DNA from 3 places in the Cupriavidus sp. FW305-46 genome. Region 3 is predicted to be linked to each of the others. Evidence: predicted binding sites of a transcription regulator. Region 3 holds the regulator's gene; each other region holds the start of a gene.
The links. Region 3 encodes LexA, which represses DNA repair genes until DNA is damaged. Its sites were predicted from a motif close to ACTGTATNNNNATACAGT; they were not measured.
Positions count from the first base shown of each region.

Region 1: AC3WON_RS21295 (ATP-dependent helicase) is a predicted target of LexA. The motif match lies at 1,619-1,636, and genes of this name have one in related genera.
Region 2: recA (recombinase RecA) is a predicted target of LexA. The motif match lies at 1,585-1,602, and genes of this name have one in related genera.

Region 1 is NZ_JBYSZI010000045.1:55,566-58,815, reverse strand. It holds gene AC3WON_RS21295 (ATP-dependent helicase) at 1-1,579, opposite strand, end outside; gene AC3WON_RS21290 (TlpA disulfide reductase family protein) at 1,730-2,266, opposite strand; gene AC3WON_RS21285 (SoxW family protein) at 2,378-2,884, opposite strand; gene AC3WON_RS21280 (hypothetical protein) at 3,033-3,250, shown strand, end outside.
Region 2 is NZ_JBYSZI010000013.1:63,507-66,756, reverse strand. It holds gene AC3WON_RS08830 (sensor histidine kinase) at 1-771, opposite strand, end outside; gene AC3WON_RS08825 (response regulator) at 827-1,516, opposite strand; gene recA (recombinase RecA) at 1,743-2,807, shown strand; gene recX (recombination regulator RecX) at 2,909-3,250, shown strand, end outside.
Region 3 is NZ_JBYSZI010000031.1:70,865-74,114, forward strand. It holds gene AC3WON_RS16710 (hypothetical protein) at 589-936, shown strand; gene AC3WON_RS16715 (hypothetical protein) at 976-1,146, opposite strand; gene lexA (transcriptional repressor LexA) at 1,257-1,910, opposite strand; gene AC3WON_RS16725 (asparaginase) at 2,166-3,158, shown strand.

The sequences.
Region 1 (3,250 bases), on a different contig from region 3:
GGCGCGCGGCGGCGTCGTCGTGCAGGCGCTCCAGGTGCGGCGCGTACCAGGCCAGCACCTGCTCGAATTCCGACGGCCACGGCGAGGTGGGCGCCATCAGCGCGCGCGCCAGTGCCAGCAGGTCGGCCCAGGCGGGTGCGGCGGCCGGCGGCGGCTCGAATTCCTCCAGCGAGAACAAGGGCTCGGTGGCCAGCGCCATCGCATCGAGCACGCGCGCCGCGGTCTTGGGGCCGATGCCGGGCAGCAGCTGCAGCGTGCGGAAGCCCGCCATGCGGTCGCGCGGGTTTTCCAGCCAGCGCACCACCGCCAGCACGTCCTTGACGTGGGTCGATTCCAGGAATTTCAGCCCGCCGAACTTCACGAACGGGATATTGCGCCGGGCCAGCTCGATCTCTACCTGCGCGCTGTGGTCGGCGGCGCGGAACAGCACCGCCTGTGCCATCAGCGTCAGGCCCGCCTCGCGCCGTGCCAGCACCTGCTCGACCACGTAGCGGGCCTGGTCGGCCTCATCGTTGACCACGATCACGCCGGGCTTTTCGGCCGAGGCGCGCTCGGACCACAGGTCCTTGGTATAGCGCTCGGCCGCCAGCCCGATCACGGCGTTGGCGGCCTGCAGGATCGGCTGCGTCGAGCGGTAGTTCTGCGACAGCGTGACCTGCTGCGCGGCCGGCGTGAACCGAGCCGGGAAGTCCAGGATATTGCGCACGGTGGCGCCGCGGAAAGCGTAGATCGACTGCGCGTCGTCGCCCACCACAGTCAGGCCGCGGCCGTCCGGCCGCATGGCCAGCAGGATCGACGCCTGCAGCGCATTGGTGTCCTGGTATTCGTCGACCAGCACGTGGTCGAAGCGCGCGCCCATGTCCTGCGCGATGGTGGGCTCGGCCATGGCCTGCGCCCAGTACAGCAGCAGGTCGTCATAGTCCAGCACATGCTGCTTCTGCTTGGCCTCGACATAGCCGGCGAACAGGGTGCGCAGCGCATCGGCCCACATCGCGTAGCGCGGGAACTGCTGCTTGAGCACGTCTTCCAGCGGCGCCTGGGTATTGACCACGCGCGAGTAGATCGCCAGGCAGGTTTCCTTCTTCGGGAAGCGGCTGGCGGTCTCGGACAGGCCCAGGTCGTGGCGCACCACGTGCATCAGGTCGGCGGCATCGCCGCGGTCGCTGATGGTGAAGGCAGGCGACAGGCCCAGGGTCTCGGCGTATTCGCGCAGCAGGCGCGCGCCGATGGCGTGGAAGGTGCCGGACCACTGCAGCGCCGCGCGCCCCGCGCCGGTCTGGGTGCCGAGTGCCTGGTCGACGATGCGCTCGACGCGCCGTCCCATCTCGGCCGCGGCGCGGCGCGAGAACGTCAGCAGCAGGATGCGGCGCGGATCGGCGCCGGCCAGCACCAGGTGCGCGACCCGGTGCGCCAGCGTATTGGTCTTGCCCGAGCCGGCGCCGGCGATGATCAGCAGCGGCGCGTCGCTGCCGTGTTCCACCGCGGCGCGCTGCTCCGGGTTGAGCCGGGACAGGTAGGCGGGGACGTCATCGGCTTCAGGGGCCGCGAGGTCGGTGGCGGGGGCTAGGTCCAAAGTCACAGGCGGGGCTCGGGGATGGCTCAGAAAAGGCTGGCGCCAACTGTATATCCATACAGGGATGTCGCGCAACCTGCTGCCCTGGCGATCATGCGTAAAAACAAAAAAAGGTGCTCGATGAGCACCTTTTTGCTGCGGTTGCCGCCGGGAACGTTACGCGGACTTTGCCAGCGCGCCATCCAGCAGCTTGTGCAGCGCATCCCACTCGGGCTCGCCCACATAGCGCTTCAGGATGCGGCCGTCCTTGTCGACCACGAAGGTGGTCGGCGTCAGCTGCACATTGCCGAAGGCCTTGGCCGCGCTGCCGTCGGAATCCATCGCCACCTTGAACGGCAGGCCGCGCGTCTTGGCGTAGTTCATCACATACATGGGCGGGTCGTAGTTCATCGCCACGGCGACGAATTCCAGCCCCTTGCCCTTGAACTGCTCATAGGTGCGGACCATGTCCGGCATTTCCTTGACGCAGGTGGCGCAGCTGGTGGCCCAGAAATTGATCATGTAGACCTTGCCCTTGAGGTCGGCGGTGCTGACCTTCTCGCCCGACAGCAGCGTGAAGGTGGCCGCCGGGGCCGTATTGGCCGGCGACAGCGCGCGGTAGCCGAACCAGCCCAGCAGCGCGAGCACGACCACGGCCACGACGATGGGCCAGGGCTTGCGGGAGGTTTTGGTGGCAGGGGCAGCAGTGGTCATGGAATCCGGGTCAGGCAGGTTCGGTCAGCAATGGGACATTCTAATGCCGCGGGCGTTCGCGCGCTGCGCGGGGCCGGGCTGCGGCAATCTGCCGCAAGCGCCCCAACCGGTTCAGCGCCGGGTGGCGATGGCGGCGCGTGCCTGGTCCAGCGCCTGTTCCAGGTAGGCGCCGTAGAAATCCGGCTGCATGCCGCGCAGCGGGCCGGCGGCGGCGCGGCCCTGGCGGTCCAGGAACAGCACCGTGGGCGCCACCCGCACCTGGTGCGCGCGGGCCCACGCGCGCGCGGTGGTCAGGCTGCCGTCGGCATCGCGTAGCGGGGTGTCGGCGGTCATGTCGAGCTCGCGCACGGCAATTTCGCCGGCGGCGGCCTGCGGGCCCAGGTAGTTGCGGCGCACGGCATCGCAATAGCTGCAGCCCGGCATCGACACCAGCACCACCAGCGGCTCGCCGCGGCGCGCGGCCTCGGTGCCGTGGGCGCCCAGGTCGGTGGCCGGCGGCAGGTGGGCGGGGCTGGCGGCGGCGGGCATGCCGGTCGCGGCTGCCAGCAACGCGCTCGCGGCCACCCAGCGCAAGCTGGTGATGGCAAAGGCGTGGCTGGCGATGCGGGCGGCAGGCATGGTGGAAACCGGGGGCAGTGGGGCAGTGGGAGCGGCGCGGCAAGCACTGGCGCGCCGCTTTCGGGATAATACCGGTTTCCGCCCGCAGGCGATGGCGCCCGCCAGCGCCGCCCGCAGCCTGTGCGCGCCGTTCCCCCATGGATTCCCGATGCGTCTTGTGCCGCCCCCGCCGAGCTTTCCTGCCGCTGTCCGCCGGCCGCTGCTGTGCTGTGCCGCTGTGCTGGCATTTGCCCTGTGCGCCTGTTCGCCGCGCTATGACTGGCGCACCATCCAGTCCGGCGAGGGCGCCTATGCCGCGCTCTACCCGGGCAAGCCCACCAGCGCCGCGCGCGATGTGACCATTGCCGGGCGCAAGCTGCCGATGAC
Region 2 (3,250 bases), on a different contig from region 3:
GTCGATCGGGCTGGTATCGCCGGGGTTGCGCGCGCGGATGCGCTGCTGGATCGCGGTCAGCGGCGCCAGCCCGCGCGACAGCCCGAACCACACCAGCACCACCGCCAGCGGCAGGATCACGAACTGCGGCAGGATCACGCCCTTGATGATCTCGTTGGCCAGGCGCGCGCGCTTGTCCAGGGTCTCGGCCACCTGCACCAGCACCGGCTGGGTGCCGCTGACCTGCTTCAGGTCGATATAGGTGTAGGCCACGCGCACGTCGTTGCCGGCCACGCGGTCATCGCGCAGGGACACCAGCCCCGCATGGCCCTGGTCTTCCTCGGATGGCAGCGGCAGGTCGTGGTCGCCGGCGATGTATTCGCCGCGCTTGCCGACCACCTGGTAGTAGATGCTGTCGGTCTCGTCGGCGCGCAGGATCTCGCGCGCTGACAGCGGCAGCTGCAGCGTGATGCGCCCGTTGACCTCGCGCACCTGCTGCGACAGCACGATGGCGCTGGCTTCGAGGGCGCGGTCGAAGGGCCCGTTGGCGATCGACTTGGCCACCAGGTAAGTCACCGCGATGCTCATCGGCCACAGCAGCAGCAGCGGCGCCAGCATCCAGTCGAGGATCTCGCCGAACAATGAGCGCGGCGACGGATGCGCGGTGCTTTCCTCCAGGTGCGGCAGCGCGTCGGCCAGGTCCTGGTCGGCGGCGTCCGGGCCCGGGGTGGCGGAAGGAGAGGGTGGCGCGGCGCGGGGCGCGCGCCGCCAGGGTAGTCGCAGCAGGCTCATCTCGGCGGTTTGCGCTCAGGTCGGTCGCTTGGCCTGCGGTGGCGTTGGACGGAGGTCAGTCGTGCGCGGCCACCGCCGGCTGGAATTTCTCCAGGCAGTAGCCAAGCCCGCGCACGGTGGCGATGCGGATGCCGCCGACTTCGATCTTCTTGCGCAGCCGGTGCACGTAGACCTCGATGGCGTTGTTGCTGACTTCCTCGCCCCACTCGCACAGGTGGTCCACCAGTTGCTCTTTCGATACCAGGCGGCCGCTGCGTGTGAGCAGTATCTCCAGCAACCCGATCTCGCGCGCGGACAGGTCCAGCATCTGGTCGTTGAGATAGGCGATGCGCCCGACCTGGTCGTAGGCCAGCGGCCCGTGCCGCATCAGCGTGGCGCCGCCGCCGGCGCCGCGCCGCACCAGCGCGCGCACGCGCGCTTCAAGCTCGGACAGGGCAAAGGGCTTGGCCATATAGTCGTCGGCGCCCAGGTCCAGGCCCTTGACGCGCTCGTCGACGCTGTCGGCGGCGGTCAGGATCAGCACCGGCAGCATGGCGCCACGCGCGCGCAGGCGCTTGAGCACTTCCAGCCCGGACATGCGCGGCAGGCCCAGGTCCAGGATCAGCAGGTCGAAGGTCTGGGTCGACAGCGCGGAATCGGCTTCCAGGCCGTTGGTGACGTGATCGACGGCATAACCCGAGTGGCGTAGCGAGCGCGTCAGGCCGTCGGCCAGCACGTCGTCATCTTCGGCGATCAGAATGCGCATGGTTGTCTCCACCCTGGCCGGCATAGCCGGCGCCGGCGGAATGGGGCACGATGGGGCTTGCCAAGCATACTGTTTTTTTATACAGTACCCGCACGTTCCGCTGGGGCTGCCCGGGGAGACCCCCTGGAGAGCGGCCGCGCAGACAGCCGGGCCGGCGCTGGAGCCGGAAAATGCCGGTGCCGCGCCACATGCGGCCTATTTATACACCATTGATTCAAGGACGACCATGGACGACAAGAAGGCAGGTGCCGGCGTGAGCGCCGAGAAGCAGAAGGCGCTTGCCGCCGCGCTCTCCCAGATCGAGAAGCAGTTCGGCAAGGGCTCGATCATGCGCCTGGGCGACGGCGAGGTCGAGAAGGACATTCAGGTGGTATCCACCGGTTCGCTCGGCCTGGACATCGCGCTTGGCGTCGGCGGCCTGCCGCGCGGCCGCGTGGTCGAGATCTATGGTCCGGAATCGTCGGGCAAGACCACGCTGACGCTGCAGGTCGTGGCCGAGATGCAGAAGCTGGGCGGCACCTGCGCCTTTATCGACGCCGAGCACGCGCTGGACGTCAGCTACGCCAACAAGCTGGGCGTCAACGTCGGCGACCTGCTGATCTCGCAGCCGGACACCGGCGAACAGGCGCTGGAAATCACCGATGCGCTGGTGCGCTCGGGCTCGATCGACCTGATCGTGATCGACTCGGTGGCGGCGCTGGTGCCCAAGGCCGAAATCGAAGGCGAAATGGGCGATTCGCTGCCGGGCCTGCAGGCCCGCCTGATGAGCCAGGCGCTGCGCAAGCTGACCGGCACCATCAAGCGCACCAACTGCCTGGTGATCTTCATCAACCAGATCCGCATGAAGATCGGGGTGATGTTCGGCTCGCCGGAAACCACCACCGGCGGCAACGCGCTCAAGTTCTACGCCTCGGTGCGCCTGGATATCCGCCGCATCGGCTCGATCAAGAAGGGCGACGACGTGATCGGCAACGAGACCAAGGTCAAGGTGGTCAAGAACAAGGTCTCGCCGCCGTTCCGCGAAGCCTTCTTCGACATCCTGTACGGCCAGGGCATCTCGCGCCAGGGCGAGATCATCGACCTGGGCGTGGACGCCAAGATCGTCGAGAAGTCCGGCGCCTGGTACAGCTACAACGGCGACAAGATCGGCCAGGGCAAGGACAACGCGCGCGAATACCTGCGCGAGAACCCTGACATCGCCGCCGAGATTGAAAACAAGGTGCGCGCCGCGCTGGGCGTGGTGGCCATGAACCCCACGGCGGCTGCCACGCCGGTAGCGGTCGAAGACTGACCGCGCCAGCGGCCATTGCGCCATCAGGAAGGCCGGGGCATCGCCGATGCCCCGGCCTTTTTGCTTGGCGCGGACCCCTCCATCCACAGATTCCGGCAACCATGGCAACCCGTCCCCCGCTTTCGCTGAAGGCCCGCGCTGTCGGCTACCTGTCGCGCCGCGAGCACAGCCGCGCCGAACTGGCGCGCAAGCTGGCGCCGCATGCCGAGTCGGCCGAGCAGCTGGAGCAGTTGCTGGACGCGCTGGAGCGCGAGAACTGGCTGTCGAACCAGCGCTTTGCCGACAGCCTGGTGCACCGCCGCGGCGCCCGCTACGGCACCGCGCGCGTGATGCAGGAAGCCAAGACCCACAAGCTCGGCAGCGAGCAGCTGGGCGATCTGCAGGAGCGGCTGCGCGCCACGGAAGTGGCGCGCGCCCGTGAGGTCTGGCGCAAGCGCTTCGGC
Region 3 (3,250 bases):
GCACGCCGTCCCGAGAAACCTCGATCTGAGGCTGGTGGCCGTAAGCCCGCAACAGCCGGACATTTTCCCGGGCGGAACTCGGAATGTCTTTCTTGCGCACCAGGGCGCTGCTGGTGATGCGGAAGGTGCCGCAGCTTGGGCAACGGTAGAGGTAGCCATGAGATGGGGCGCGAGTGCGCTCGGCGGCAGTGCCGCAGATGGGGCAGTTTGCAGGTTCGGGCGACATGGCGGGGCATATATGAGTACTGTATGGATATACAGTATAGCTACTCGTAGGGTCGCTGCGAAAGCAGCCAGAGGTAATTTCTGTCGGGTGGGGTATGCGACACAAATTAGCCGTGTGCCCGTGGGAATACTCGATATATAATCCCCGACCTAGAGCCGTATGCGGGCTTCCAGTATTCCCACGAACTACCCGGAACCCCGCGTCGTTATTAGCTTGGTGGCTAAGATTGAGATTCCTGTTGTCGTGGGTTCGAGTCCCATCAGCCACCCCAAAGCATTTCCCAGAACGGCGCCTCGCGAGGGCGCCGTTCTGCATTTCCCGGGGGTGGTATGTCTGTTCGAGCGGCAGCGGTTGGCGTAGCGATGGCAGCCATGGTGGCAGGGTGTGCCACCGGCACTTCTGAAAAGGACATTCGCGCGCGTGCGCCGATGCGCTTGTTCACGCCCGCCAAGATGGGTGAGGTTGCGAAATGCCTGCGCAACAATCTGGGCGATGACGCCGCGGTCGTCAACTATCCGGCGAAGAGCCAGACCGAGATCCGCATCGGCCAGACCACGTCTGGCGGTGAATACCAATACGCCTATCTGATTTCGCTGACGGCGAAGCAGGATGGTACGGCGCTGGAGCTGCGCAAGAGCGATACTTGGTTCCCGCAGCTGACGCCGACGGAGCTGGAAGCCGAAGCCAAGGCGTGTGCGCCGCGTAGCTGAGGGCGGCGCCCGCAGCTGCTCGGAGACAGTCGGCAGATTTCAGGCGGCCAGCTTTTCGGCGGTTTCGAGTTCAAGCATGCGGCAGATCGCCGCCATGCTGCCGACCATGGTGCGGCGCTGCGTACCCTGGTAGACGCGTACGCCCTTGCTCTGGCGGAACGGCACAGGCTTGACCGGGCGACGGGCGGCGACTTGGTGGATTTGCGGCATGGTGGCACCTCTTTTAGGCAAAGCGGGGTCAACACCCGGCAAGCCGGGCGGCGTCTGCAAAGCAATGGAAGCGGGTGGGCCCGCGCAGGCGGTTGGCCTGCGGTGCCCGGTTAGAAGCCGGAGGATCGGATCAGCCCGACGGCGATGCCTTCCAGCGAGAACTCCTCGCCAGGCTCCACGATGATGTTGGTGAAGTCCGGGTTTTCTGCGATCAGTTCGATATGGCCACCGCGACGCTGCAGGCGCTTGACGGTCACGTCATCACCCAGGCGCGCCACCACGATCTTGCCGTTGGCGGCTTCGCTGGCGCGGCGCACGGCCAGCAGGTCGCCGTCGAGGATGCCGGCATCGCGCATGCTCAGGCCGCGCACTCGCAGCAGGTAATCGGGGCGTTCGTCGAAGACCGAGGCGTCGACCTGGTACTGGCGGTCGATATGCTCGGCGGCGAGTATCGGGCTGCCGGCGGCAACGCGGCCCACCAGCGGCAGCGTCAGCTGCATCACGCCGGCCATCGGCAACGAAAACTGGTCGGGCATTTCCGAATCGCTGCGTGCCACCTTCAGGCGGATGCCGCGTGAAGCGCCCGGGGTCAGTTCGATCACGCCCTTGCGTGCCAGCGCCCTCAGGTGTTCTTCCGCGGCATTGGGCGAGGAGAAGCCAAACTCTGCGGCGATTTCGGCGCGCGTGGGCGGAAAGCCGGTGCGGCGGATCGTGTTGCGGATCAGATCGAAAATCTGCTGCTGCCGGGGTGTCAGGGTCGCCATGGGATCGCCGTTCCGTGCGGGGCCGCGGGGTTTCGGGTAAGAGGATCGGTCGATCCTTTATCCTGCATCCGTCTGGCCGGGCACTGTATGTTTAAACAGTATGCTGTGATTTTATACAGTATCGGCCTGAGCGCAAGCAGAATTTTTGGGGCGTGTCTCATGGACGGAATGCGGATCACCGGCGAGAGCCGCGGCGAGGCGGGGCGCGCCCGTTACAATCGGCATTCCTGCCTTTCCACTTTCTTTGCACGCTCCATGACCCAATTGCCTCGCATCGTCGTACTGGCCACCGGCGGCACCATTGCTGGCGCGGCCGGAAACTCTGCCAGCAGCGCACGCTACCAGGCGGCGACCGTGCCGGTGTCGTCGTTGCTGGCAGCGGTGCCCGCGCTGCAGTCGGCGGCTCGCATCGAGGCCGAGCAGGTGGCCCAGGTCGACAGCAAGGACATGACCTTCACGCTCTGGCAAACGCTGGCGGCGCGGGTTGAGCACTGGTCCGCGCAGCCCGACGTGGCTGGCATCGTGATCACCCACGGCACCGATACGCTGGAAGAAACTGCGATGGCGCTGCACCTGACGCAATCGTGTCCGGTGCCCGTGGTGATGACGGCGGCAATGCGGCCGTCGACGTCGCTGTCGGCCGATGGGCCGCTGAACCTGCTGGATGCGGTGCGCGTGGCCGCTCATCCCGATGCGCGCGGCAAGGGTGTGCTGGTGGTGCTGAACCAGCAGATCCACGCTGCGCGGGATGTGGCCAAGGCCCACACGTCGGCGGTGGACGCCTTTGTTTCGGCCTGCGGGCCGCTGGGTTTCGTGCAGGACGACTACGTGCGCTTCGCCCGCGCGCCACGCGTGGCCTGGGTGATCGGGCCGATGCCGGCGGCGTGGCCGATGGTGGAGATCGTGGCGAGCTACGCGCAGCCGGGCAGGGTGGCAGTGGATGCGCTGGTCCGCGCGGGTGTTGCCGGGCTGGTGGTGGCTGCCGCCGGCAATGGCTCGGTGCATGAGGTGCTGGCCGAGGCGCTGGCCGATGCCGCTGCCGCGGGCGTGGCCGTGGTGCGCAGTTCCCGCACCGGGGCCGGCCATGTGGCGATTCCGCCCCAGCTCAGCCCGACGGATGGAGCTTTTGTTTCCGCAACGGACCTCAATCCCTATAAGGCGCGCGTGCTGCTGGCCCTGGCGCTGGCAGCCGACTCAGGCCTGGCGCGGGATCCGGCAAGGCTGCAGGCCGTGTTTGCCAACGCCTGATTTGTCTGTGTAATCAGCGGCTTGCGCACTTGCCGCCATGCGGGCTATAATTTAAGGCTATTCAACCTTGCCACACCGGACTCGTGACGCCC